2 regions of the Lysinibacillus sp. NPDC098008 genome follow, and region 1 is predicted to be linked to the other one. Evidence: predicted binding sites of a transcription regulator. Region 1 holds the regulator's gene; the other holds the start of a gene.
What was found. The regulator CtsR, encoded in region 1, represses protease genes until heat stress. The targets are predictions, from matches to a motif close to ATGGTCAATAAAGGTCAAACA.

Region 1 (15,065 bases):
ATTATCAGGCGGTGAGCAGCAAATGCTTGCAATGGGGCGTGCATTAATGGCAAAGCCGAAGCTATTATTAATGGATGAGCCTTCAATGGGTCTTGCACCGCTAATGGTTAAAAATATTTTCAATATTATTGAACAGGTCAATAAAGAGGGTACAACTGTCTTGCTTGTTGAGCAAAATGCTAATATGGCGTTATCTGTTGCTAACCGAGCGTATGTACTGGAAACAGGGAAAATTGTTTTATCAGGTACAGCGCAAGAGCTACAAGAGAGTGAACAAGTAAAAGCAGCTTATTTAGGTGGCTTGTAATATGAGAAAAGGGCATTTCAATACTTTTGAGATGTCCTTTTTGTCTTGCCTATAGATAGCCTAGTGGCGTAAAGTAACGAACAGGAGGGATGCTTTTTGAAGTATTCAGCACAATATTTTATTGAACAATTAAACCTAACTGAACATCCTGAAGGTGGCTATTATAAATCCTCTTTTCGTGCCTCAGATGAGATAGCTATAAGAGCTGTGCAAAGACCTATCTATACAAGTATTTATTTCTTGCTACGCTCACAGGATATATCGCATTTACATCGGCTACAATCAGATGAGCTATGGTATTATCATGCAGGTAGTCCACTTACAGTCCATATGATTTTCCCTGATGGCACATATGAGGCAAAAAAGCTGGGCTTGAATATAGAGGCAGGGGAAGTACCACAAATAGCTGTGCCTAAAAATACAATTTTTGGCTCATCTGTCGACGAAGCACAGACATTTAGCTTAGTTGGATGCATGGTTGCCCCAGGCTTTGATTTTGAGGATTTTGAATTGTTTACACAGGAGGAGCTATTGGCAGCTTATCCGCAGCATCAGGAAGTCATTTATAAAATGGCTTATAAAACAATTAAATAGGTGAACCACAATAAAAATCCATCAGCATTTTGATGGATTTCTATTATGATAGCTTGTTACCATAATATTTCTTCTGGGTATCTAAGTTGAATTTGTATATTGTGTAATGGTTGTTTTGTGGTAATAGCTGCGTCCATTAGCTGTGCCTTTAATGCTGCATATTCATGGTCCTCGATCATTAAACGCACTGCAAATGCAGCTAAATGAGCTTTACGCTCCTCCTTGCTTAATTGGAGATATTCTAGATTTAGCACATCGACATATTGTGTGGCATAACGAAAAGTTAATGGATGTTTAGTGTGAAGCATTTTTAAAAATACTTCATAGTCTTCATCATTAATTTCTTGCTCTAGACAATCCGCAATAGCTGCTTGAAATTTACGAATAGTAGCGATGTCATAATCCCACATAGATGAATTATTTAACTGCTGATGCAGATGAATAAAATCATTTAAGGCAATTGCACTAAAGATAATTTCAGGCCATAGTATTTCTGCTGCAAAATAGGCATTTTTATTTGGGAAGATTAACTCATGCTGTGTCAGAACATTTTTATTCAGTCCATTATTCACAAACTCTAAATGATGCTCACCAAGTACAGCATGTCTTAGCTTATAGCAAACACTTAAAATACGTAGCCGAGGACCTTGATAATCATAGTATTTATTTTCATCCCCAGTTACCTTATAAATAGCATTTACTAGTTCATCTAAGTCCCAAAAATCGCCACTAATTCGTACTCCTGTTAGTTGTGCAGTGCTGCGAATAGCAATCATAGTCCTCGCACCTCCCCTTTAATAGCTTATTTCGGTGTGTAGTTGAGTAGTTTAAATAATTCTGCTCGTTCTTTATCTGTTAAATCACGCCATTGCCCAACCTTTAAATTACCAAGCTTAATATTCATAATACGAATTCGCTGTAGGCGCTTCACAGAGTAGCCTAGTGCTGAACACATTCGGCGTATTTGACGATTTAAGCCTTGCTCCAGAATAATTTTAAAGACTTTGTCTGATATTTTTTCAACATGACAAGGTAATGTTGTTGTATCTAAAATATTGACACCTGCACTCATTTTTTTAATAAAGTGCTCTGTTATCGATTTATCAACTTGCACAATGTATTCTTTTTCATGATGGTTTTCAGCACGTAAAATTTTATTAACGATATCCCCATCATTGGTTAATAATAATAATCCCTCAGATTCTTTATCAAGCCTTCCAATATGGAAAATACGTAATGGATGATTGACAAAGTCAACGACATTTCCTTTAATATGACGCTCTGTTGTACTGGTAATGCCGACAGGCTTATTAAGGGCAATATAAACAAGCTGTTGTTCTTTCTTTACCTCTTTTCCATCAACACAAACAATATCACCAGCCTCAACTTGACTGCCGACTGTAGCAAGCTCTCCATTAATCGTTACTTTCCCCTCAGCAATCCATTTATCCGCACCACGGCGAGATATAATGCCTGTTTCACTTAAATATTTATTAATACGCATATTGTTCTCCTATATTTTATATTAATTTAAGTATACCTTAACGTTATGGAGAACGTGAATGCTAGAAGCTTTTCTAATGAAAATAAATTAGATGGAATTTTTTTCGGAAAAGTTGAAATTATTTTTTGTTTCTGACAATATAATAGGTGAGAGGGTTTCTATAAAAATATTGTTATTTCGATATAAAATAATGTTTTTTGTAGATGATTCTCATTAAATTGTGTAAAGGGGAGAAGTAAAATGGTTTATGCATTTCCAAACACTGAAGGATCGGTAGTTCAATTCAAAGAGAAGTATGACAATTATATTGGTGGCGAATGGACACCCCCAGTGAAAGGTCAATACTTTGATAATGTTACTCCTGTTACCGGACAAGTTTTTACACAAATAGCACGTTCCACAGCTGAGGATATTGAACTCGCAGTTGATGCAGCTCATGCAGCTAAAGAGGCATGGGGAACAACGTCACCGACAGAGCGTGCAAACATTTTACTTAAAATTGCAGACCGTATTGAGCAAAATTTAGAAAAGCTAGCCGTTGCCGAAACATGGGATAATGGTAAAGCAGTACGTGAAACATTAAATGCAGATATTCCTCTTGCGATTGATCATTTCCGTTATTTTGCTGGTGCTTTACGTGCCCAAGATGGTTCAATAAGCCAAATTGATAACGATACAGTTGCCTATCATTTCCATGAGCCAATTGGAGTAGTAGGTCAAATTATTCCATGGAACTTCCCAATTTTAATGGCTACGTGGAAGCTTGCACCAGCGCTTGCGGCTGGAAATTGTGTTGTATTAAAACCAGCAGAACAAACACCAGCATCGATTTTGGTGCTGTTAGAGTTAATAGAAGATTTATTACCACCGGGTGTCTTAAACGTTGTCAATGGATTTGGCTTAGAGGCTGGGAAGCCGCTTGCATCTAATCCACGTATTGGCAAGATTGCCTTTACAGGTGAAACGACAACAGGTCGCTTAATTATGCAATATGCTTCTCAAAACCTTATTCCTGTAACATTAGAATTAGGTGGTAAATCCCCAAATATCTTCTTTGAGGATATTATGGATGAAGATGATTCCTTCTTAGATAAAGCAGTAGAAGGCTTTGTATTATTTGCGCTAAACCAAGGGGAAGTATGTACATGTCCTTCTCGTGCCCTAATTCAGGAGTCCATTTACGATAAATTTATGGAGCGTGTTTTACAGCGTGTAGAGGCTATTAAAGTTGGTAACCCACTTGATCCAAATACAATGATGGGTGCACAGGCTTCAAGCGAGCAAATGGAAAAAATTCTTTCATATTTAGATATCGGTAAGCAGGAAGGTGCTGAATGTCTAATTGGAGGGGAGAAAAATAATGTAGGCGAAGGCTTTGAAAATGGCTACTACATTAAACCAACTGTCTTCAAGGGGCATAATAAAATGCGTATTTTCCAAGAGGAAATTTTCGGACCAGTTGTTGCAGTAACAACGTTTAAAACGAAAGAGGAAGCATTAGAAATCGCTAATGATACATTATATGGTTTAGGCTCAGGTATTTGGACAAGAGATATGAATACAGCCTACCGCTTTGGTCGTGGTATTGAAGCAGGGCGTGTTTGGACAAACTGTTACCACGCTTATCCTGCACATGCTGCATTTGGCGGTTATAAAATGTCTGGTGTCGGCCGTGAAAACCATAAAATGATGCTAGCTCATTACCAACAAACGAAAAACCTACTTGTTAGCTATAGCGAAAACAAACTTGGCTTCTTCTAATTGATAGGGAGGTGCATAGGTGTGGTTGAACGAGTATTAGCTACAGCAGAAGCACTGGCACTAATCGATTCATTAAAAGAAAAGCATGGTCCTATTATATTTCATCAATCTGGAGGCTGCTGTGATGGCTCATCACCAATGTGTTATCCAGAGGGTGAATTACTATTAGGCGATCAGGATGTATGCCTTGGGGAAATAGGCGGTACGCCCTTCTATATGCATAAAAATCAATATGATTACTGGAAGCATACCCAAATTATTTTAGATGTTGTTGATGGCAGGGGTGGAATGTTTTCATTAGAGGGTGTAGAAGGGAAACGCTTTTTAACAAGATCGAGGGCATTTTCATCAGAGGAGCTACAAGAGCTAGGGTTAATTGAATAAAATATGGGACAGCGGCAGCAAGATATGCCGCTGTTTTTTATTGTATGTACATCTTTAGCTTTTAGAGAAGAGGCTATGTAATGCGATGGTCTTCGGCGAGTTGCGTAAAGATAAAAATAACTGAAAGCGCTCATTTAAAGTCACTGTAAATAATAACTTTTTAGTGGTTTTTGCGATCAACGTAAACATCTCCCTTTTATCCTGTATGAACAGGTTGTAAGACCTTCACTGATTGAAGGTTCACTTTATGCTGTTGATATTCCTTATTAAACCAAATAAATCAGGTAACATATATTAAATTAAGTTTACTTTTTATGTTAATTGTTACAAGAAAGTGAATCTTTCTAGCGTTATGTAACGTAAATTGAGAAAAGGAGTGACCAATAATGGATTACGTGATGATTGAAAATCAATTGACAAATACAGTTGAGAATATATCAAAAGCTGCTGGTTGGACAGTTGATCGCAAGATTATTTTAGCCATTGCTAGTACATTTCTAGCTTCAGGAAAAACATTTGATGCAGATAAGTATAAAGCAGTATTGCAGGAAATGAAGAAGCAGAGCTCATGGATGTCCCCTTTACGAACAACGGTTGGCTATAGCATCGCTGCAAATTTAATGGAGCAGGAGGATGCAGAAAAGGCAGTTAAGGATTTATTAACAAATGTAAATATTTTAAAAGAGGCAAAATTCAGAAGTGGCAATTTTAGCTTTATTGGTGCACAGTTTTTAACGGAGAACGAATATGAGAAAAAGACGCATGCTCAAAAGGCTAGAGCTTTATTTGATGCAATTCGTAAGCATCATCCATTTTTAACATCTTATGAGGACATTCCTTATGCGATTTTATTGAGCAGTCCATCTGACGATATTGAGCTACGCGCAGATACAATGAATCGTTACTATAAAGAATTACGAACATATAGATTTACAACTGGTAATGACCTGCAATGGCTTTCACAAGTTTTAACGCTGCTATCTCCGCAATATGATCATCAGCTAGTAGCAAGCGTTGTAGCGATCCGTGATACATTCAAAAAACAACAGACAAAAGTAAAGACTATGCATTACCCTCTACTTGGATTTTTAGCAATACTTGATCTTAATCAAACACAGCTTCAGGATATTATTGACTTGTACCATGAATTAAAGAGTTTAAAATTATTAAAATGGCATCGTGAGTTCGTGCTCTTTATGGCTGTGCAAATTGCTATTTACGATATAGCAAATGTACAACAATCGTTGTCGATGACAATGATGGCCTCCATAGAATTATTAATTCAGGCACAGCAAGCAGCGATGATGGCAGCAGTTAGTGCAGCCGCCATAGCATCTAATTCTAGTTCTTCATGATAAAATAAAGAAGAACTTGATTATTTGGAGGTGCATGGAAAGATGAAGGAAACAAAACTATGGATAGATGGTCAATGGCAGGCTACGGAGGATAGCTATAAGCTAATATCTCCATATAGTGGAGATGTTGTTGCCCACGTAGCAAAGGCATCCATTCAAGATGTGGAGAGAGCTATCGAAGGTGCACAACGGACATTTCAAACATTTAAAAAGACAACAGCCTATGAGCGTGCCGAAATATTATATAGAGTAGTCGACATTATGCGACAACGCAAAGAGGAGTTTGCAGAGATTTTAGCATTAGAGGCAGGGAAACCTTTAACGGCAGGATTAGCTGAAGTTGAACGTACCATTGCAACATATCAATTTGCGGCAGAAGGTGCTAAGCAAGCGAAAGGTGAAACTGTACCAATGGATGCAGCACCGGGAGCAGGAGATTATATTGGCTGGACAAAGCGAGAGCCATTAGGTGTTATTTCAGCTATTACGCCATTTAATTTTCCATTTAATTTAGTAGCGCATAAATTAGGTCCAGCATTTGCAGTAGGGAATACAGTTGTGTTAAAGCCAGCGACACAAACGCCATTAAGTGCCCTGACAATGGCAGAGATTTTTAAAGAGGCAGGCTTACCAGATGGTGCGTTACAAATAGTGACAGGCAGTGGTGGTGAATTAAGTGATATGCTTATTACACATCCATATGTTAAAAAGGTAACATTTACAGGTAGCGGTAAGGTTGGCTTAGGTATAAAAGAAAAAGTAGGCTTGCGGAAGGTAACATTAGAGCTTGGCTCCAACGCAGCAGTAATTGTTGAACCATCGACACCAATCGATAAAGTTATTAAACGCTGTGTAGGTGGGGCATTTAACTTTGCCGGACAAGTATGTATTTCATTACAGCGCATTTATGTACACGCCTCGATTATTGATGAATTTACAAAAGCGTTTGTAGAAGAAACTAAAAAGCTTGTCGTAGGTGATCCATTCGATAAAAATACGGATGTTAGTGCCATGATCCATCCAAACGAGATTGAACGAATAAAGGAATGGATTGAGGAGGCTCAAGCACAAGGTGCTGTTATGGCAACAGGTGGTGTCTTTACGGAGCGTACTTTAACGCCAACTGTTATGACAAATGTAAAGGCGGATATGAAAATTATTTGTCAGGAAACATTCGCACCAATCGTGTCAATTGTTTCATATGAAACATTAGACGACGCTATTCGACTTGTTAATAACTCAGACCTTGGCTTAAATGCAGGAATTTACACGAATATACTATCAGACGCTCTATACGCGGCAGAGGAGCTACAGGCAGGTGCTGTCATTATTAATGATATTCCAACCTTTAGGGTAGACAATATGCCGTACGGCGGTGTAAAGATGAGTGGTTATGGACGCGAAGGTATTAAATGGGCGATTGAGGAAATGACAGATATGAAATTTGTTACGATAAAAAAGTCGTTCTAAATTTGCATCAGCACTTTTTCTGCGATACGATGACGACAGAACATACATGAAGGGGAGTTACTAGAACTATGACAAACAACGCTGTACCCATGAGCCAATCACGTACGGTTCAATCACGTCTCGTATTACCTCCAGATACAAATTACCACAACTCCATTTTTGGTGGAAGAGTGTTAGCCTATATTGATGAAATTGCTGCTATTACAGCAATGAAGCATGCAAAAGGACAGGTAGTAACAGCTTCAATTGATTCAGTTGACTTTTTATCCGCAGCACATGTAGGAGATATTCTTGAAATAGAAAGTATTGTATCTTCTACTGGACGTTCTTCCATGGAGGTTTATGTGCGCGTTATTTCTCGCAATATAGAAACGGGAGAAGAAAAGCTAACAACAGAATCATTTGTAACGATGGTGGCAGTAGACGAAAAAGGAAAACCAACACCAGTGCCTGCTATTTATCCTGAAACAGATGAGGAGAAGCGCTTATTTGAAACAGGGCCAGCAAGACGCGAGCACCGTAAACAAAAGCGTGCTTTGCCTCATTAAATAGAAAGGGAACTTCACTGACAATAGTGATGTTCCCCTTTTTTTGCTAGATATTTAGTTCATTGACTACATTAATCAGTGAATCAGATGATGAAGAAACAAGTGTAGCCCCTTGTGATAGCTCAGTAATTAAATTAGAAATCGTTGAAATATCCCTCGATGTATTCATATATTGCTGTTGAATACCTGCGACAGCGTCAGCAATATCATTAAACGATTTCGATAAATTTCCTTGGGTAGCAACACTATGTTGAATTTTTTCATCAACATTTAGCACAGAATTCGACATTGTTGTAATATTGCTTTCAGTTTCTTTAATAAGATGCGAAACATTTTGTACGGCATTTTTTGTTTCTTCTGCAAGCTTGCGAACTTCCTCTGCTACAACTGCGAAGCCTTTGCCATGTTCTCCTGCACGAGCCGCTTCAATAGATGCGTTTAAGGCTAATAGATTTGTTTGATCGGCAATGCCTGTGACAAGCCCAACAATTTCAGAAATCTTTTGAGAGGATGTACGCAGCTGGGTCATTGTCACGTCAAGGCTATTAACGCTTTGTAAAATAACTTGTATTAAATTATTTTGTTCTTGCAACTGTTGTTGCCCACGTCTTGACTTTTCCTGTGTATCTGCAACGAAGTTTAAGCCCTGCTTTGTTGCCACTGCAATATCATCTGTTTGAGAGGAAATCACTAATAATGAGGCTGCTGTTTCCTCACTAATCGAGTTCAACTCCTCAGCCGTACTTTGAATAGTTGTGACAAGGGCATGCTTCATTTCATCTGCCGCTTTGCGAATACGCTCTTCTTCTTTTTCATATGCCTCGATAACAAGCTGCTGCTCTAAATTAATAATTTTACTAAAAGCATTAATAGCACGGATTGCATCATGCTTTGAAATATCAAGGTCATTCACAAAATTTGCAAATGTGGTAGTGAGTGATTGGAAGGATGCAATATACCATTTTGATTGCAAGCCAATTCGAACGTGAGCCTCGGCAATAGCTTTTCGTTCATGAATGTAAGCGCTGTTAATATGGCTTTCAAAAATATCACTTAAATGCTTATGAAGTGTAATTTTTAAACGATCAATATGGGATGTTCGATTAATAATATCAAGTAAATCTTGACTTAAACTAATCGCTGCGTAAAATTGCTCCACCATTGTTGGAATCAAGTCTTTTGCTAATGGCTGTAATTGCTTAATAATCGCTAAATCCTCAATTGTTAAATTTAAAAGCTGTAATTGTTTTTGAAGAATTGGATGGTTGGAAACCTCCAATTGTACAGTCCCCTTAAAATTTTCAGGCGTTAAAACAACTGAGTAGCTTGGACTACTATTTTTTGTAAACCAACTCATTATTGATTGCTCCATTCTTAATATCTATAATAATTAAACATCAAATATACTTTTGTCATTTATCAACATATGGTATTAAATCTATTTTACTATTTTTTGTTGGATATTTGGTTATAAATTTGGTTTATTTCTTTATTTTTTTACTTGCCTATTTGTTTATATTGCCAGCAAAGGAAATTTGAATTTAGTATGGGAAACCTGTAAAATACGAACTGTTTATGGTAGTAGAACGGTATATAAAAAAGATTGGAGGAGGTATTTTATGGAGAAAAAGCGTTTTAAATTTGTTATTCCAGTGATGGTTATTGTAGCAATCGGCTCTGTTTATATGCTGCGTAACTATTATGCTGAAGTACCAGACGTTGAGCAATTATTAATTACGATTTGCGCAACATTAGGGTCAGGAGTGCTAGCATACTTTTTATTCCCACAGCAGGGTGAAAATAAAATTGATGACCGTGGTCCATACTAGTGTATTATGAGTCTGCTCGTTAAAACAAAAACGAGCAGACTTTTTAATTTTTAAGGTTTAAATAATTTAAACCAGCCTTTTAGCTTAAAGACAATGAGCATTAAGATTGCGGTAATAATCATAATACCAAGTACAATAAAGTAGCTATATCGCCCATGTAGCTCAGGCATATTATCAAAATTCATGCCATAAACGCCAGCAATAAATGTTAAAGGGATAAAGATTGTTGAAACAATGGTTAGTGTCATCATAATGCCGTTCATGCGACTTGAGCTCATAGCCATATAACTATCACGCATATCCGCAGTCAGCTCTCGATTAGATTCCACCATCTCTGTTAGTTTAAGTAGATGATCGTAGATATCTCCAAAATAAGCTCTCTCAGATTTATCTAGTGAAAATCGATAAGAATTCAATACCCGATATAAAAGGTCACGCATTGGTAAAATAGTACGTCTTAAATCGAGCAAGTCACTGCGGAATTCAAAGACAATCTTCATGGCATTTACATTGCTTTGATATGTAAGCTCGTCTTCAAGTGCATTTAAGTGATCCTCAATTTTATAAACAAGTGGGAAATAACTATCAACGATTTTATCGATTGTTTGATATGTTAAGTAAATTGTTCCACGTTCCCAGTTTTTTGACTGTTGTTCCATCATCTTTTGCACCTTATCGATTTCAGGAGCAGGATTTTTATGGAATGTCACAATGAATTTATTGGAAGTGAAAATATTGACCTCCTCAGCAGCTAATGTTTCTTCATTGAGTCGATGAATAACAAAAAAATGAAAGTCGTCATAAAAGTCAAGCTTTGGACGCTGTAACCGCAGTAAGCAATCTTCAATAGCGAGTGGATGGAAATGAAAGAATGTTTCTAATAATGATTCTTCCTCAATGGTAGGGCAATTAAAATCAACCCAATACCATTCAAACTCTTGTTGTCGGATGACCTCCAGCGGGAAGTCTTTAAGTAATTGTTGTTGTTTTGTAATTCCAATGGTGCGTATCACAGCATTCACCTCAAGTTTTTAACTATGAAATTTTAATGTTCCTCTTTAAAGCATACCCAACCACCAAATAAAGTAGTGGCAAAAAATCTAGAAGGTTTTGTAAAGCCTGCTTGCTGAAGCAATGTTACAATCTCTTCCTCCCTCATAAATGATAGAGCACGGATGGATTTTTCCATCTCTGCTACATCTTTGGCAGATAGCTTTGTATGCTGTAACCAATAGGCACGCCATAAATCAAATTGTAGCTCTGTTTCTACTGTACCTTGTTGTCCATACTTTGAAACAAGAACAAATGGTGCGCCAGGCTTTAAATAATGTGCTATTGCTGTTAATGTAGTTAGCTTTTCTTTATAGTCCTGAATAAAGTGAAGGACGAGTACACAGCTAGCTGCATCATACTGCATGGAAGGTAATGTGGTGTTGAGTATTGTACCTTGATGGAATGATATTGCATTTGATAAAGATTTCAAACGTTCCTTTGCCACATGAAGCATAGATTCAGATGGATCAATGCCAACAAAGGACCAATGAGGTCTTTGTTCAGCAAGCTGTAAAATTTCGTTGCCGCTTCCTGCTCCTACAATTAATAGCTCAGCTTTTTCAGGTAATGCAGAGTAGTAAAAGGTTTGTATTAAACGAAGCATTGCATCATAGCTTGGGAGTGTACGTCGAATCCCTTTTTCATATTCATTTGCTAATGTGCTGTTAAATTCCATTTTCTATCACTACCTCTCAAAAAAATTTTAAAATTCTTATTTAATATGAAACTATTAAGGGTATAGTTCCGTAGATAGTAGTACATAAAAACATAAATAAAGCATCAAGAAAGGATTGATATATAGTATGGAGAGTAAATGGTCTAAAGTCATCATACACGCAAGTGCATTTTTTGCGCCATGGTTAGTACCGATTATCTTTTTCCTAATTAGCTCAGATGAGGAAGTAAAGGCTATTTCCATTCAGGCATTGTTGTTCCAAATTGTGATGGCTGTGTTACTAACCATTGCTGGTGTATTAAGCTTTGTCTTAATAGGCTTACCGTTTTTAATTATTTTCGGTATTATGGTATTTATTGTACCAATTATCGGTATTGTAAAAGCCTTGTCTGATGAGCCTTGGCGTTATCCAATTGTAGGTCGTTGGGTATAATTTTTATAAGCGCAAGTATATGCTAGTTGCATATGCTTGCGTTTTTTTGATAGCCAAAAAGGGTACATTATATGTACGAATAATTGATCAAGCATATGTAATAGTAGCTAAAATTCTGCATTGTAAAGCGCTTGAGCAGCTTTTTTTATTTTCTATAGGCGAATTAATTGCAATTATTTTCAAGCGTTTTGTATAATATACTCAAAGAAAGTCAAAGATAGTCAAAGTCAGTGAAGTAAGCGAGGTGTATTCCTAAAATGCGTAATATATCAGACATCATAGAAGGTTACTTAAAGCAGGTACTTGAATTAGGTGGAGAAGGGCATATTGAAATAAAGCGTAGTGAAATTGCTGATAAATTTCAATGTGTACCGTCACAAATAAATTATGTTATTAACACAAGATTTACTGCTGAGCGGGGTTACCTTGTTGAGAGCAAACGTGGTGGTGGTGGATACATTCGAATTTTACGTGTCCGTGCGAATTCACATATTGATTTGATTGACGATGTTCTTAAGCAAATTGAGGATGGAGCATCGCAAACGATGGCAGAAGATTTAATTTATCGGCTTATTGATGAGCAGGTAATTTCAAAACGAGAAGCGAAATTAATGTTAGCAGCAATTGATCGCTCAACAATTGATTTACATCTTCCGTTAAGAGATAGCATTCGGGCTAAAATCTTACGAGCGATGCTGACAACAATAAAATACGAACAACAAAAATAGTGAGGTGATGGAAATGATATGCGAACATTGTCAACAACGTAATGCAACAGTTACTGTAACACAAGTTCAAAATGGGCAAAAGGTGGAGCACCATTATTGTGACGTCTGCGCCTCACAATTCCATCCATTTCATGCAGAATTTAAACAAGAGCCTATCTCCATTCAACAGCTATTGTCTAACTGGTTTGGCTCACCGACATGGCAGAAGGTGGGGGAAAAGCAGCAGACGCCACCACCACAGCAAACTTGCCCACAATGTGGCTTTACCTATAAGCAATTTTTAAAAGAAGGTAAATTTGGCTGCCCAAGCTGTTATGACGCCTTTAACGAGCATTTACCGAAGCTTTTTAATCGTATACAGGCAGGCCCACAACATATTGGGAAAATGCCCGGCGCACATAGCAATGTATATGTTATTAAAAAGCAAATTGAAGATATTCGAAAACGGATGAAATTAGCCGTAGATGAGGAGCAATTTGAAGAGGCAGCAAAGCTTCGAGATGAAGTGAAGGAGCTTGAGAAGCAACTACAATTTGAAGGTGGTGATGTGTCATGATGATTGAATCGTTTTTAGAGCGTGCGACCCCAACGTGGATGCGTGTTGAGGACGATTATTCAGATATTGTCATTAGCACACGAATTCGCCTTGCTCGAAATTTAGATGGTTATCGCTTCCCACTTGTTTTCTCTGAGAACGAGGCATTACAGGTGGAGCAAGCAGTTACACATGCTATAAGCGATAGCTCAAATCTTCAACATGATTATGCATATTTTGCAATAAAAGATTTAACACCATTGCAACGTCAAATTCTTGTCGAGAAGCATTTAATTAGTCCACAGCTTGCTAAAAAGGAGAAGGTGGGCTCCATTCTTCTCTCTGAAGATGAATCCGTTAGCATTATGGTGAATGAAGAGGACCATTTACGCATCCAGTGTATGACAGCAAGTTTTCAGCTTCAACGTGCCTATGAACAGGCAAATAAAATTGATCGTATTTTAGAAAAATCTTTACCATATGCATTTCGAGATACCTTTGGTTATTTAACAAGCTGTCCAACCAATATTGGTACGGGGCTTCGAGCATCCGTGATGATGCATCTACCTGCGCTTACACTAACTGGGCAGATGAATCAAATTATTAATGCCATGACACGTCTAGGTATGACGGTAAGAGGCATATATGGTGAAGGAAGCGAAAATTTAGGAAATGTTTATCAAGTGTCTAACCAAATTACACTTGGCAAGACAGAAGAGGATATTTTAGCAGATATACAAAGTGTTGCTGAAAAAATTATACAAAAAGAACGGCATGCAAGAGGTAAGTTGATGGAAAAGGCAAACCTTGCCTTAGAGGATCGAGTTTATCGAGCTTTAGGAACACTTACACATGCAAGGATTTTAACAAGTGAGGAGGCAGCAACTTGTCTATCCAATGTCCGTTTAGGTGTAGATTTACAGTTGATTAAAGGGATTTCAGCAACAGCTTTAAATGAATGTGTTGTAAGTATGCAACCAGCATTTTTACAACATTATGCAGGTGAGGCACTACCACCTGCTGAACGCGACCGTGTACGAGCGAAAATGCTGCGAGAAGCACTGTTAGCTCAACAATATACGAATAAGCCTATGAATGGTGGAAAAGGAGAGGATTTATATGATGTTTAATCGTTTTACACAACGCGCGCAAAAAGTATTACAGCTTGCTCAGGAAGAGGCTATTCGTTGGAAGCACGAATCCATTGGGACAGAGCATATTTTATTGGGGCTTATACGTGAAGGCGGCGGTATTGCTGCAAAAGCGTTGGAAGCTATTGATATTAGTCCTCAAAGAATTGAAGCGGGAATTGAAGAATTAGTTGGCAAAGGTAAAGAGGATGTTGGACCGATTGTTCACTATACACCACGCGCTAAAAAGGTTATTGAACTTTCAGTTGATGAATCACGTAAATTAGGTCATTCCTATATTGGGACAGAGCATTTATTATTAGCGCTTATACGTGAAGGCGAGGGTGTAGCAGCTCGTGTCTTAAATAATGCAGGTGTAGGCTTAAATAAAGCACGTCAGCAAGTATTATTGTTATTAGGCAATAATGATAATGCACAATCTGGACAGCAAGCGACGCAAGCAGCAAATACACCAACATTAGATAGCTTGGCACGTGATTTAACGCAAATTGCACGCGAAGGCTCTTTAGACCCTGTTATTGGCCGAAGCAAGGAAATTACACGCGTAATTGAAGTGCTATCACGCCGTACAAAAAATAACCCTGTATTAATTGGTGAGCCAGGTGTTGGTAAAACAGCTATTGCTGAAGGGCTGGCACAGCAAATTATTAATAATGAAGTGCCAGAAACTTTACGAGATAAACGTGTGATGACATTGGATATGGGGACAGTTGTTGCAGGTACAAAATATCGTGGTG
Region 2 (15,065 bases), on a different contig from region 1:
CGCTGATAGTTTCAAGCATGAATTCACAGAGATTGAATGGCTTTCACCAATTCCACGTACACCGAAAAATATTATGTGTGTTGGTAAAAACTACAATGAGCATGCAAAGGAAATGGGTGCAGAGGCAGCACCAACGGAGTTAATGGTATTTACAAAATCACCAACTGCTATTGCAGCAGATGAGCAAACATTATCAATTCATGCTGAGCTTTCCTCAAAAATGGATTATGAGGGTGAGCTTGCAGTTGTTATTGGTAAGCGTGGTAAAAATATTCCAAAAAACTTAGCCTATGATTATGTATTTGGCTATACAATTGCTAATGATATAACAGCTCGTGACCTACAGGAAAAGCATCAACAATTTTTCCTAGGAAAAAGCCTAGATGGCACATGCCCTCTTGGACCATATCTTGTGACGAAGGATGAGATTCCAAATCCACAAGATTTAACAGTTGTAACAAAGGTGAATGACGAAGTACGTCAAAATGGCTCTACAAAGGATATGATATTCTCTGTTGAAACATTAGTATCGATTTTATCTCAACATGTGACATTAGAGCCAGGCGATGTTATTTTAACAGGTACGCCAGCAGGAGTAGGTAAAGGCATGAACCCGCCTCAATTCTTAAAGGCTGGGGATACAGTAAAAGTATCTATCCAAGGCATTGGTACATTAGTCAATCATTTTGAATAGAAGCATAAATCCGCGTGAGTACAATACTCCGCGGATTTTTATATGGACAACTTTATATGAGAATTTTAATATAGTAATATTAAAATTGACTGATTATGAGCGAAGCAAGTAAAAAAGGAAGTGTTGGTCTATTTGTTCGTCTATTTTGTGAACGCTATTGTAACATTTGAAACCCTTTCCACCGCATGGTAGGATAGAGTTTGATAGAAAAAGAATGAGGTGGGACAAACATGAGCTTTTTAACAAGCCAAACACATTTGCATATTACTACGTGGGTAGTGGCGATTGTTATCTTTTTAATTGCAGCGCTTATGGGCAAGCAATCAAAAGGCTTACATATGGCATTACGTCTATTCTACGTATTAATTATCATCACAGGTGCAGCATTATTTTTCAAATATCAGGCGGCTGACCCAATGCTGTATGGTCTGAAATTTTTATTTGGTATTTTAGTAATTGGTATGATGGAAATGGTATTAGTGCGTCAAAAGAAAAATAAACCAACAGGGATTTTTTGGATTTTATTTGCAGTATTCTTATTTATTACACTGTTCCTAGGTTTTAAATTACCAATGAACTTTAATTTCCTAGCATAATAATTAGTAAAAGTCGTGAGTTGCTTACTTCACGGCTTTTATTTTGGTTAAAAAGAGCAATATTTAGACTGACACCTTTTTGCCGTAATTCATTTTGCAATTGTGGAAAATCTTTTGAAATGATAGCGACGTGCCAGTGTTATTTGGTAAAATGACGATGGATTGGTTTGAAAGAGAGGGAATAATAGTGAAATTCAAGAAGTGGATAAGTGCAACAGCTGCATCACTTTTATTAGCAACTTCATTCATAAGTCTAGCACCAGTAGCCTATGCGGATGAAGCAGCAACAAAATCGATTGCGGAAGAAAGTATCTTTGATTTACTCGTTGACCGTTTCTTTAATGGTTCAGGCTCAAACGATTTTGATACAAATACGAAAGACCCTGAAGAATTTGCAGGCGGCGATTTTACAGGCTTACAAGATAAATTGAATTTTATCGGTGAAATGGGCTATACCATTGTTTCAATTGGCCCTATTTTTTCAACAGAAAAATATGATGGTTCATTGCCAACAAGCTATACAACACTTGAACGTCATTTTGGGACATCAGAGGAATTCCAAAGTGTTGTAGAGGCTTACAAAGCAAAAAATATGTCTATGATGGTAGATTTTCCGCTTAATAATGTTAGTCCAAATCATGAATGGGTAAAGGATGCAACAAAGGCTGACTGGATTGCTTCGACTAATAATGGACAAGTACAGTGGGATTTAACGAATAAAGATGTGCAAGATGCACTTATACAAGCAGCAACTGAATTTGTGTCTTCATATAATATTGGTGGTATACGTTTAACTAATATTGCTGAGGCTGACACAGCGTTTATTAATGCAATGATAGCAGCTTTGAAAGAAACAAAATCATCCCTTTATGTCATTAGTAATGAAGAAAGTGATGCGAATTTTGATGCAGCTTTCTCACAAGCAACGGCAGATATTTATCGTAATATCTTTAAAAATGTTGATATGGATTCATCGAAGCTAATGGAGCCATTTACAGGGGATAAGCCTGTCCAAATTATGATTGATTCATTGGACACACACCGTTTTACATTTGATTCTGCAAATGAAAATATGTTTCCGCCTACACGTTTAAAAATGGCAATGGGAGCTTTATTTATGTTGCCGGGGATTCCTGTTGTGCAATATGGTACTGAAATTGCTATGAATGGGGAAACAAAGCCCGATACACACCAGCTCTATAACTTTAAAACAGATACGGAGTTGATTGATTATATTAAAAATGTTCAATCATTACGCAATCAATCGGCTACTTTACGTAAAGGTGATTTTGAGGTTATTACAAATGAAGATGGTCTGCTTGTTTTTACACGTACATCAGATGAAGAGCAATGGGTTATTATGGTCAACAATACAGGTGCAACACAGCGCGTTGATTTAACACCTGAACAACTTGGCGAAGGTAAAATGTTAAACGGGATTTTACACGAGGAAAAGGTTCGTTTAAATGAAAAAGAGGTATATCCTGTTATTTTAGACAGAGAAATGGTCGAGATTTATCAGGTTCGTAATGATAGTGGCTTTAATATTCCGTATATGATTGCACTTGGCTTAGTATGGGTAATCTTTATTGGCTTTATCGTTATTATTATTAAGCGAGGAAAAGTACGTCGTCAAGCGACAGATACACATGCATAAAAAAGGCATGTTAGGTATAAGAATGATGCCTAACATGCTTTTTCATTAGCCTTGATAGTCTTTATTTGTAAAGAAGATGGCAATCGTGCCTGGCCCTACATGTGAACCAATAACAGAACCAATCATTGTAACTTGAATAGCCTTAGGTGAAAAACGTTCCTGAATAGCTGCTTTTACTTCATTAGCAAAGGCTATATCATCACTATGGCTAATGCCAATAATTTTATCCGTAAAGCTGCCACCACGCTCTTGCATAATATCTAACATACGTGCAAGTGCTTTTTTTCGGCCACGTGATTTCTCAATTGGTACAAGCTTGCCATCCTCTACATTTAGAATAGGTTTAATGCTAAGCAGTCCGCCTAAAAATGCACTTGCCTTTGATAAACGGCCACCCTTTGCTAGGTAGTCTAAATCTTCTACTGTAAATAAATGCTCTATCTGAGGGGCAAGTGCAGTAATTTTTGCCTCCATCTCCTCTAAGGTAGCTCCTGCGTTGCGTAGATGAACAGCCTCTTCCACCACAAGACCATGTCCTAGGGAAGCACATTTAGAGTCGATAATCGTTAGCTTTAATGACGGATATTCCTCCAGCAATTGCTTGCGAATCATTTGAGCGGTGCTATAGGTGCCTGAGAGTTCTGATGAAAAGGCGATATAGATTCCTTCTTCATTGTTTTTAGCAAGGCTTTCAAAGTGCTGTAAAAAAAGCTCTGGTGATACTTGTGATGTCTTTGGATGTGCACCATGCCGTATAGCATCATAAATTTCTTTTGAATCGATGGAAAGAACATCTTCATATTCTTGGTTGTTCAATTGCACTCGTAAAGGGAATAGCACAACATCATTTTCCTCATAGTAGGACTTTGGTAAATCACAGCCACTATCTGTAAATATTTTCATTTCTTGTCCCCCTCGTTTTCAACATCTTTAACTTGAACTTACTACTTCACTATGATAATTTCAAGCGCTCCATGAGTATTTTTGCAATACCATCATCATTATTTGTTGAAGTGATCTCATTTGCAATATTTTTAAGACTTGAAATACCATTGCCCATTGCCACACCAAGTCCAGCATATTCAATCATTTCTAAATCATTATCTTCATCACCAAATGCGATAATGCGCTCACGTGGAATGCCTAAATCCTTTGCCACATGTGCAATACCTACCGCTTTATTTAAGCCACGACGTACGATTTCAATAATATGCAGCGGTGCACCCCAGCGACGGTGTTCAATCACCTCTGCATGGACAGCTTGTAAATGATCACGGATAATCGCTGAATTGGCTTCATTTGCTTGAATGAGCAAGCTTGTTGGATTTTCTTGAAGGTGTGTATATAAATCGCCAAGTGTAATTTTAGGATTTCCCATATTAAAAATATTTAAGATACGATCATTTTCTGTGTGTACATAAATATCATCTTTTACCTCAGCGATAATGTTTTCATATTCATAATGATGAATGGAATCTACAACATCATGTACAACACTTAAGTCAATCGGTGTGTGCATATGCTGCCAAGATATATTTTTGGGATGATGAACATAAGCACCATTAAAATTGACAATAGGTGTTGAGAGCCCAAGCTCGTGATAGTAAATATCACTTGCGCGATATGGGCGACCTGTTGCAATCATTACTTGATGCCCTTTTTCCTTTGCCTGCAATAATGTTTTTTTCGTTTGCGCTGAAATTTGTTGCTGGTCTGTTAATAATGTACCATCTAGGTCTAATACGATTAAATGCGGTTTCATAGCTTGTTGCCCCTTTCCTATAGTTTGAATAGTATCGTTTTGCGGTGCATTCGTCAAAATTTTGTCACGTAGAAAAAAGTTTGTTACCATAAAGATGAGATAAAAGTTGGGAGTGACAAAAATGTTTGTAGAAAAAGAAGTGTGGGGCAATATTCCTTTATTGCATATACATACAGAGCATATGAATGAAGAAACCCCAGTAGTTATTTTTTTACATGGCTTTATGAGTGCAAAAGAACATAATCTACACTATGCGTATCAATTAGTGCATAAAGGGGTGCGTGTCCTATTACCAGATGCAAAATTTCACGGTGACCGCAGCGAAGGCCTAACAGAAATACAAATGAATTTAAAGTTTTGGGAGATTGTTTTAAATTCTATTCATGAAGTGGAGCAATTATATAATGACTTACAGCAAAAAAATTTATTGGCAAGTCATCAAATTGGTATTGCTGGTACTTCAATGGGGGGAATTGTCACTTCAGGCTGCCTTAAATTATATGATTGGATTCAAACGGCTGCAATATGCATGGGTGCACCTAGCTTTATAAAATTAGGGGAGTATCAATTGCAGCAATTTACGAAAAATGGTGTGAATTGGCCAATGTCAGAGGAGGAAGTGCAAAAAACAAATGAGCTGCTGGCAGTATATGATGTTAGCTTAACACCCGAAAAATTTGCGGGGCGTCCTGTATTGTTTTGGCATGGAAAGCTAGATAAAACTGTACCTTTTGATGAAACGTATAAATTTTATGAAACATTACGGGAATACTATAAAGCACACCCTGATGATTTAAAGTTTTTGGTAAGTAATAAAGCAGGACATGCTGTTTCGCGAGATGGTATGCTAGCAGTAACAGAATGGCTTGCACAGCATTTGGCATAAGAGGATGCATCTGCTATGATAAGGTTAACACTATGATGGAAGGAGAAATAATGATGGATCAAGATATGAAGGATAGCATGTTAGGTGCATTAGAAAATGTAATTGACCCTGAGCTTGGAATTGATATTGTCAACTTAGGTTTAGTATATGATGTAGATTTAGACGAGGAGGGGGTAGCAACTGTTACAATGACATTAACATCAATGGGCTGCCCGCTTGGACCCGTTATTGTCGATCAAGTCAATACAGCATTAGGTGAGCTACCAGAAGTAAAAAGCACAAATGTCAATATCGTCTGGAATCCGCCTTGGTCAAAAGACAAAATGTCACGCTATGCCAAAATGGCATTAGGTGTGCGCTAATACACAAAAAATCCCTGCTTACATTGATAAGCAGGGATTTTACATGTAACGAATTAATCAATACGGCATATTTGTAATGGACAATTTTCACAAGCAATTTCATTTTTTAAAAATTGTAAATTATGGATTGTAATAAAGCCTTTATCAAAAGTAATAATATCGTGTTTTTTTAAATCATTTAGCATACGGTTAATCATTTCACGGCTTGTCGCACATAAATTGGCAATCTCCGTATTGGTTAGTTGAAAATCAATAAAAATTGAACCATTTTCTAAAGGCTTACCATACGTATTGGAAAAGCGGATAAGCGTTGAAAATAAAGCACCTTTTTTCCCATTTAGTAATAAATCACGTAAGCGGCTCTGATGTTTTAAATTTTCTGTTTGTAGCCATTTCATATACGCGACCATTAAAGTAGGTTGTTCCTCTAGCAGATGCTCCAGTGATTGGCGGCTTAGTACATACAATGTAGAAGGTTCTAAAACCTTTGCAGTCATGGAATTATAAACAAGATTACAAAATAATGACCCTTCACCAATAATGCTATCAGGACCACAAATACGAACAGTTAATTCCTTACCACTTTCGGTTTCCTGACTAATCGAAATAGTACCTGTTTTAATGTAATAGATTTCTTGCGCTCGCTCACCCTCTAGAAAAATTTTGCTTCCTTTATTGATCTTAATAAAAACACCATGCTTTTGAAAAAGACTTTTAATGTTTTCAAACATATTATCCATTAACACCATATCTCCAACACATCGCTTTCTTTTTGTAATAAATGGCTATTATTACAAAAGGATAGTGGATTTCGATATTAAAACATAGAAACATACTATTATTATAACGTAAATTTCCATTTTCAAGTGTAAAAATTTTTGAGCGATTTCTTTGCGAATACGGCTTATCTGATGTAAAATAAAGTTAGTCAAAAAAGGTCAAACTTTTTAAAAGAATAGCAATGGGTATAGAAGGTATGTAAAACATAATGAAGAAGGAGTGCTAGCTATGCAATTTCAGCAAACAGATAATCAAAAACCGTTAGAGCAATTTGGACGAAATTTAATTGAAGAAATTAAAAACGGCAAAATGGACCCTGTTATTGGGCGTGATGAGGAAATTCGTAATGTTATTCGTATTTTAACGCGCAAAACGAAAAATAATCCTGTTTTAATTGGTGAGCCGGGTGTTGGGAAAACAGCGATCGTCGAGGGTTTAGCACAGCGTATCGTGAAGGGCGATGTGCCAGAAGGCTTGAAAGAATGTGTGCTATATGAGCTAGATATGAGTGCATTAATTGCGGGTGCAAGTTATCGTGGCCAATTTGAAGAGCGCCTAAAGGGTGTTTTAAAGGAAGTAAAGGAATCAGAGGGGCGCATTATTTTATTTATTGATGAAATCCATACAATTGTAGGGGCTGGGAAAACAGATGGTGCGATGGATGCGGGGAATATGCTAAAGCCAATGCTAGCACGTGGTGAGCTACATTGTATTGGTGCGACAACATTGGATGAATATCGTATGTATATTGAAAAAGACCCTGCATTAGAGCGACGCTTCCAGCAGGTGCTTGTACGTGAGCCATCTATCGAGGATACAGTGTCAATTTTACGTGGCTTAAAGGAGCGCTTTGAACTGCATCATGCTGTTCGTATTCATGATAGAGCAATTGTAGCTGCGGCAGAGCTATCGAATCGTTATATTACCGAACGGTTTTTACCAGATAAAGCGATTGATTTAATCGATGAAGCCTGTGCCATGATTCGTACAGAAATTGACTCGATGCCACAGGAATTAGATGCAGTAACGCGTCGTATTATGCAGCTTGAAATTGAAGAGCAAGCATTGCGCAAGGAAAAAGATGAGGCAAGTAAAAAACGTCTTGAACAACTGCGTGAGGAATTAACAATGTTAAAAGAGTCCTCTGAGGGCATGCGACAACAATGGGAAGCAGAGAAAGAAATGCTGCATGATATTCAGAAAAAACGCGAAACATTGGATAAATATCGTCGCGATTTAGATGAAGCGGAAGGAAAATATGACTTAAATAAGGCTGCTGAATTACGACATGGTAAAATTCCAACATTGGAAAAAGAAATTCAAACATTGGAGCAGCAATTAGAGAAGGGTGCAGAATCACGTATTTTACGTGAAGAAGTAACAGCTGATGAAATTGCTGCAATCGTTTCACGTTGGACAGGCATTCCTGTGACAAAATTAGTGGAGGGTGAGCGTGAAAAGCTATTGCGTTTAAAAGATACACTGCATGAGCGTGTAGTTGGGCAAGACACAGCCGTTCAATTAGTAACAGAGGCTGTATGGCGCGCACGAGCAGGCATTAAAGACCCGCATCGTCCAATTGGTAGCTTTTTATTCCTAGGTCCAACTGGTGTTGGTAAAACAGAGCTAGCAAAAGCACTTGCTGCACAATTATTTGATTCAGAGGATCATTTTATTCGCATTGATATGAGTGAGTATATGGAAAAACATAGTGTATCTCGTCTTGTCGGTGCACCTCCCGGCTATATTGGCTATGAAGAAGGTGGGCAATTAACAGAGGCTGTGCGTCGCAATCCTTATGCTGTTGTCTTACTAGATGAAATCGAAAAGGCACATCCAGATGTAGCCAATATTTTATTGCAAATTTTAGATGATGGGCGCATTACGGATAGCCAAGGGCGTATGGTGAACTTTACTAATACTGTTGTGATTTTAACATCTAATATTGGCTCTAATTATTTAATGGAGGCAAAAGAGGGTGATGCAACAGTTGAAGATTTAGTAATGGCTGCACTGCGCCAGCATTTTAAACCAGAGCTATTAAATCGTATGGATGATATTATCTTGTTCCATGCCTTATCTGACCAGCATTTTACAGCCATTGCTTGGAAATACGTTGAACAATTAATTCAACGTGTGGCAGAGCAGGACATTACATTGGCTGTTGATCAAGCTGTCATTGACTGGGTTGTAGAGCAAGGAGCGGATGCTCAATTTGGTGCAAGACCATTAAAACGCTTTGTACAGCGACATATTGAAACTGCTGTGGCAAAAGAGCTGCTACGTGGTGAGGTGTTGCCAGGAGAAACATTGCATATAGCCCTACATGATGGGAAAGTAGTGGTGGAAAAATAACAGAAAAAACCTGTTTCGCATAACGCGGAACAGGTTTTTTCTAGCTGAATTAATGATGGTCAGCAGCTTCTGGTGTAGGCTCGTTTGGAATAATTGCTCCAATAACAAAGATAAGAATGGAGAATACAACAGAAACGATTGCGCCTGTTTGAAAATCAAATGGTACACCAAGTACAGAGCTGACTACATAGTTTAACATGGAAACCAGTAGGAATGACCATATGAACGTTACGATATATTGCATTAATTTCACCTCAAACGAACTTTTTTCAATTATAAAGTTTAACTCATATTCATTATCATATCATAACATAAATCGAAAAAAAATGAACCTTTTATGAATTTGTCACAATTATGAGGCGTTGCTCAAAATAGGAGGACTTTGCTCAAAAGTAGGGGAATATCGCTTAATATATAGTAAGGTTTCCTTTACAGTTACAAAAATTTTACTAAAACATAATAATCATAAATCATCTTGCACCCTTGCTTTACTATGCGTTATAATTATGACCAGTTACTAATAATTGATAGTAAGAAAGCTGAGGGGTTGCTAGATGAACGCTGGTATAATAGGAATTGGTAAATACGTTCCTGAGAAGGTCGTAACAAATTTTGATTTAGAAAAAATAATGGACACTTCGGATGAATGGATTCGCACACGAACTGGCATTGAAGAGCGTCATTTTGCGGCGGATAATCAGGAAACTTCAGACTTAGCAGTAGCGGCTGCAAAAGAAGCTATTGCAAAAGCGGGCATTACACCAGAAGAAATTGGTTTAATACTTGTAGCAACTGTAACGCAGGATCAAACTTTTCCAAGTATAGCATGTATGGTGCAGGAGCAAATCGGAGCAGTAAATGCTGCAGCGATGGATCAAGCAGCAGCATGTGCAGGATTTATGTATAGCTTAGTGACAGCAAAACAATTTGTGGAAGCAAATGCTTATAAATATGTCTTAGTAGTAGGTGTTGAAAAATTATCCAAAGTTATCGATTGGAATGACCGTAATACGGCTGTATTATTCGGTGATGGCGCAAGTGCAGCAATTGTTGGGCCTGTATCTGAAGGCAGAGGTATTTTATCTTTTGAGCTTGGTGCAGATGGAACAGGCGGTAAAAACCTTTATTTAACACAACAAGATACAATTGCGATGAATGGGCGTGAAGTATTTAAGTTTGCTGTACGTCAAATGGGAGAATCTGCTGTAAATGTTTTAGAAAAAGCAGGCTTATCAAAAGAAGATGTTGATTTTTTAGTGCCGCATCAGGCAAACATACGTATTATGGAGTCCGCTCGTGAGCGTTTGGAGCTACCACCAGAAAAAATGTCAAAAACGATTCATAAATACGGTAATACTTCAGCAGCTTCTATTGGTATTTCCTTGGTAGATGAGCTTGAAGCAGGTAAAATTAAAGAGGATGATTTATTAGTCCTTGTTGGTTTTGGTGGCGGCTTAACATGGGGGGCCGTTGCCATGAGATGGGGAAAATAATAACGAAAAATGCTTGAGGGGAGTAAGACAATGAGTAAACGACGAGTAGTAATAACAGGAATTGGCGCAGTGACACCACTAGGAAATAATATTGACGAAACATGGGCTAACATTAAAGCTGGGAAATCTGGCGTTGGTGAGCTCACACGTTTAAATAAAGACCTTTTCGCAGCGAAAATTGCGGCAGAAGTAAAGGATTTTAATATTGAGCAATATGTTGATCGTAAAGAAGCACGTAAAATGGATCGCTTTACACAATACGCACTAGCCGCTTCGATTATGGCAATGGAGGATGCACAGCTAACGATTGATGAGGAGCTAGCACCACGTGCAGGCGTTTGGATTGGCTCTGGTATCGGTGGTATGGAAACCTATGAACAGCAGTTTTTAACATTCCAAGAGCGCGGTGCAAGACGTGTTAGCCCATTCTTTATTCCAATGATGATTCCTGATATGGCTTCAGGTCAAGTGTCGATTCATTTTGGCGCAAAGGGCATTAATTCATGCTCTGTAACGGCATGTGCTTCAGGCACAAACTCAATTGGCGATGCCTTTAAAGTAATTGAACGTGGCGATGCAGATGTCATGATTTCAGGTGGAGCTGAATCACCAATCGTAACAATGGCTGTAGCAGGCTTCTGTGCCAATACAGCTTTATCCTTAAATCAAGACCCACAAACGGCATGCCGTCCATTTGATAAAAACCGCGATGGCTTTATTATTGGGGAAGGTGCAGGCATTGTTATTTTAGAGGAATATGAACATGCTAAAGCTCGTGGTGCTAAAATTTATGCGGAAGTGTTAGGCTATGGTGCAACTGGAGATGCCCACCATATTACGGCTCCAGCTCCAGAGGGTGAGGGTGCAGCACGTGCGATGCTACAAGCCTTAACAGATGGCGATGTAGAGCCAGCACAAATTGACTATATCAATGCGCATGGTACAAGTACACCGTACAATGATTTATTTGAAACACAAGCAGTTAAAACAGTGTTTGGTGAACATGCCTATAAGCTTGCAATGAGCTCTACAAAATCAATGACAGGTCATTTACTAGGAGCAGCGGGTGGCATAGAAGCGATTTTCACAGCCCTTGCATTAAAAGAAGGTATATTACCACCAACAATTAATCTAACAGAGCCAGATCCTGATTGTGATTTAGATTATGTACCAAATGAAGCACGCACAGCGGAGATTCAATACGCAATGAGTAATTCACTAGGCTTTGGTGGCCATAATGCTAGCCTTTTATTTAAAAAATATGAAGCATAAGTAGAATATCTACATTAAAAAACGTCAGCTAATTTTCATGGCTGACGTCTTTTTTTATAGTTTTGTGAATACATGATAAGTAAGAAGAAATAGAAAGGATGCCGCTACTTTGTTTCGTCTTTTTATATTTTTAGTAAGCTATGGCTTAATGATCCTCTCACTAGGAAATCTGATACTGTATTTGAATTACCGTACCCTTGGCTATTCTTGGAAAGTTGTATTTAAATTTATGCTTCAAACAACAGAGTTTTATATGGCAATCGGCGCCTGTATTATATTATGTGCTGTTGTTTTGGATATTGGTTTTGATCGCTCAGCAGACAAGCTATAATTTAGCGACGCGCGCGACCAAGACCCATACCTTCCTCCATACGCTTTAATGTGGCGCTAGCAATAGCATTTGCTTTTTCAGCACCCTCATCTAAGATAATATCTAGTTCAGAGGATTCTACTAAATTGTAGAATTTCTCTTGGATAGGCGCTAGATGCTCAATAACCGCTGCTGCTACGCCCTGCTTAAAGCCGCCATAGCCAATGCCTTCATATTTTTTCACAAGGTCTTCAATTGCAACTCCTGAAATGGCTGATTCAATTGTTAATAAGTTCGATACACCTGGTTTATTATCCACATCAAATGCCACAATACCATCAGAATCTGTAACCGCTGATTTAATCTTTTTCTCGATGTCCTTTGCTGTATCTAATAATTTAATGGTTGCTTTTGTATTTGGATCAGATTTGCTCATTTTTTTCGTTGGCTCTTGTAAAGATTTAATGCGAGCACCCGCTTTTGGCAATTGAATTTCTGGAATTGTAAAAACATCGCCATAACGTTTATTAAAGCGCTCTGCAAGGTCGCGTGTTAGCTCAATATGCTGTTTTTGATCATCACCAACAGGAACGATATTGGTATTGTACAGTAAAATATCCGCTGCCATTAATGGTGGATATGTTAACAGGGCAGCAGATACGCTCTCCTTGCCATGTGATTTATCTTTAAATTGCGTCATACGTTCAAGCTCACCGATAGATGCAACACATTGTAGCATCCAGCTTGCTTGTGCATGTGCTGGAACCTCTGATTGAATAAATAGTGTTGATTTTTGAGGGTCAATACCCGTAGCAATATATGTAGCCGCTAGCTTTCGAATATTGTCACGCAATTCCTTTGGCTCCTGTGCAACTGTGATCGCATGCTGATCAACGATACAATAAATAGCATTGCCTTCATCCTGTAGTGCAGGGAATTGTTTAAAGGCTCCTAAGTAGTTCCCTAAAGTAACGATCCCTGTTGGCTGTACGCCCGAAAAAATAGTTGTCATAAAAATTTCCTCCTTATCGATTCCATAAAAAAACATCATGCGTCCTTATTAGATTTTTTCTAATAAAGGGACGAATGATGTTTGTATCCGCGGTACCACCCAGCTTGCCTCAATTGGCCACTTTGCTTCGTAACGTGAAGGAACGAGCTTTGCTAATAGTGTGATACGTTCACAAAGCTAACTCGGAAGTCCATTCCATATACCTCCACGATCTGTTTGCAGCAACCACAGACTCTCTAAACGTTTTAGTATATGTACTACTCTTCGTCAGCGTTTTTTCTCAATGTAATGTATAATTGCAAAAAATTATATTATAAAGATTAAATTATGTAAAGTCAGACTTTTGGCGGTGTTTTTTTTCGAGAAAAAATTATATGCTTTTTTTGTTGCGTAAATTTGTTAAAATGACAATTATTTTTAGTAAAATTACGAGTTGCTGTACACGTCGAATTGACAGTATTCTCGTTTATTTTTTGTAAATGAGAACAAAAGAGTACGTTTAACAGATGTTTAAAATGTGTTGGAAGTGGGAATATTAGTATTAGTCATCATATACGTCACAAAAGATAGATAGATGAAAATATATGAATAGACAGAATATTTAGTTATATAATTCGTCTTTTTTTTACTGGAACTATATTCAAATACAGCAGAGTGCTGTATAATGTTATTGTGTATCTTACATTACATTAATTCTAATTTAACACGCTAGTTTATAGATAATGATTACAAGATGAAAGGATGTGTCAGAATGATCGTAACGCTATTTACATCACCAAGTTGTACTTCTTGTCGTAAAGCAAAAGCATGGTTAGAAGAACATGATATTCCATATACAGAACGAAATATATTTTCTGAACCACTAAGCATTAGTGAAATAAAAAAAATTTTACGGATGACAGAAGATGGAACTGATGAAATTATTTCTACTCGCTCAAAAATTTTTCAAAAATTAAACGTGGATGTTGAAAGCTTACCATTACAACGTTTATATGAATTAATTCAGGAATACCCTGGATTATTACGTCGACCAATTATTTTGGATGAAAAGCGTCTGCAAGTTGGCTATAACGAAGATGAAATTCGTCGCTTCTTACCTCGTAAAGTTCGTGCATATCAATTACAAGAAGCTCAGCGCATGGTGAATTAATCGTATCGATTTTGAATAATATAGGTAGTAGATGTTACAAATGTAAAATACATATTGTGACATCTATTTTTTTATGGTTTACTTTAGGTAAATCCTTCTCTATAAAGTATAATAATTAATAGGAAAGAGTCATATATTTCCGTAAAAGTATGTTAAACTTGATTTAAGTTAAATAGTTTACTACAATTTCAATAATTCAAATAACTTCTGTGAAACGGTGTATATCCTTTTCATTTTATGACAAAACAGCATACAATAGAGATAGGGATAACTGTAAATAAAAAATTTTATATTTACAGCTCCTCAAGTAATTTTATTGTAGTGTGGTCAAAGGTTGAAAAACAATTGTGGTATGAAGGTTAAAATTAATGAATAAAAGCATACTAATGAAACAAAGCTGTTTTTCGACATATGACAGTGAAGGGAGATGAGGTCTAGTGGACATCGAACGTGTAAATGAAAATACACTCAAGCTCTTTATTACGTACAATGATATAGAGGATCGCGGCTATAGCCGTGAAGAGATTTGGTACAATCGAGCAAAGGGTGAGCAACTTTTTTGGGATATGATTGATGAAGTAAACACGGAGGATTATTTTGATGTAGAAGGTCCGATTTGGATTCATATCAATGCATCTGAAGTGGGCTTGGAAATCATTGTCACACGTGCACATATTTTAAAAGACGGTGAAACATTAGATGGTCATTCGAATTTTGATGAACACAAAGATATGTT

Region 2: a site for CtsR is predicted at 6,882-6,902, ahead of ACIQVU_RS04415 (ATP-dependent Clp protease ATP-binding subunit). Genes of this name have one in related genera too.

The regions. Positions count from the first base shown of each region.
Region 1 is NZ_JBIWBA010000026.1:5,320-20,384, reverse strand. Features, by position in the region: gene ACIQVU_RS17585 (ABC transporter ATP-binding protein) at 1-307, shown strand, start outside; gene ACIQVU_RS17580 (cupin domain-containing protein) at 404-901, shown strand; gene ACIQVU_RS17575 (DUF6904 family protein) at 958-1,677, opposite strand; gene rluF (23S rRNA pseudouridine(2604) synthase RluF) at 1,704-2,405, opposite strand; gene adh (aldehyde dehydrogenase) at 2,646-4,166, shown strand; gene ACIQVU_RS17560 (DUF779 domain-containing protein) at 4,188-4,550, shown strand; gene ACIQVU_RS17555 (DUF4003 family protein) at 4,937-5,905, shown strand; gene ACIQVU_RS17550 (aldehyde dehydrogenase family protein) at 5,948-7,375, shown strand; gene ACIQVU_RS17545 (acyl-CoA thioesterase) at 7,444-7,923, shown strand; gene ACIQVU_RS17540 (protoglobin domain-containing protein) at 7,970-9,280, opposite strand; gene ACIQVU_RS17535 (hypothetical protein) at 9,543-9,752, shown strand; gene corA (magnesium/cobalt transporter CorA) at 9,803-10,765, opposite strand; gene ACIQVU_RS17525 (class I SAM-dependent methyltransferase) at 10,798-11,481, opposite strand; gene ACIQVU_RS17520 (magnetosome magnetite crystal formation protein family) at 11,609-11,914, shown strand; gene ACIQVU_RS17515 (CtsR family transcriptional regulator) at 12,172-12,642, shown strand; gene ACIQVU_RS17510 (UvrB/UvrC motif-containing protein) at 12,656-13,198, shown strand; gene mcsB (protein-arginine kinase McsB) at 13,195-14,307, shown strand; gene ACIQVU_RS17500 (ATP-dependent Clp protease ATP-binding subunit) at 14,297-15,065, shown strand, end outside.
Region 2 is NZ_JBIWBA010000002.1:410,232-425,296, reverse strand. Features, by position in the region: gene ACIQVU_RS04455 (fumarylacetoacetate hydrolase family protein) at 1-694, shown strand, start outside; gene ACIQVU_RS04450 (YisL family protein) at 925-1,290, shown strand; gene ACIQVU_RS04445 (alpha-amylase family glycosyl hydrolase) at 1,478-2,947, shown strand; gene ACIQVU_RS04440 (DegV family protein) at 2,993-3,850, opposite strand; gene ACIQVU_RS04435 (Cof-type HAD-IIB family hydrolase) at 3,900-4,709, opposite strand; gene ACIQVU_RS04430 (prolyl oligopeptidase family serine peptidase) at 4,831-5,595, shown strand; gene ACIQVU_RS04425 (metal-sulfur cluster assembly factor) at 5,649-5,957, shown strand; gene ACIQVU_RS04420 (Crp/Fnr family transcriptional regulator) at 6,011-6,697, opposite strand; gene ACIQVU_RS04415 (ATP-dependent Clp protease ATP-binding subunit) at 6,966-9,092, shown strand; gene ACIQVU_RS04410 (YjzD family protein) at 9,142-9,336, opposite strand; gene ACIQVU_RS04405 (beta-ketoacyl-ACP synthase III) at 9,647-10,585, shown strand; gene fabF (beta-ketoacyl-ACP synthase II) at 10,616-11,857, shown strand; gene ACIQVU_RS04395 (YuzI family membrane protein) at 11,967-12,188, shown strand; gene trpS (tryptophan--tRNA ligase) at 12,190-13,179, opposite strand; T-box leader at 13,243-13,459, opposite strand; gene spxA (transcriptional regulator SpxA) at 13,934-14,329, shown strand; gene mecA (adaptor protein MecA) at 14,767-15,065, shown strand, end outside.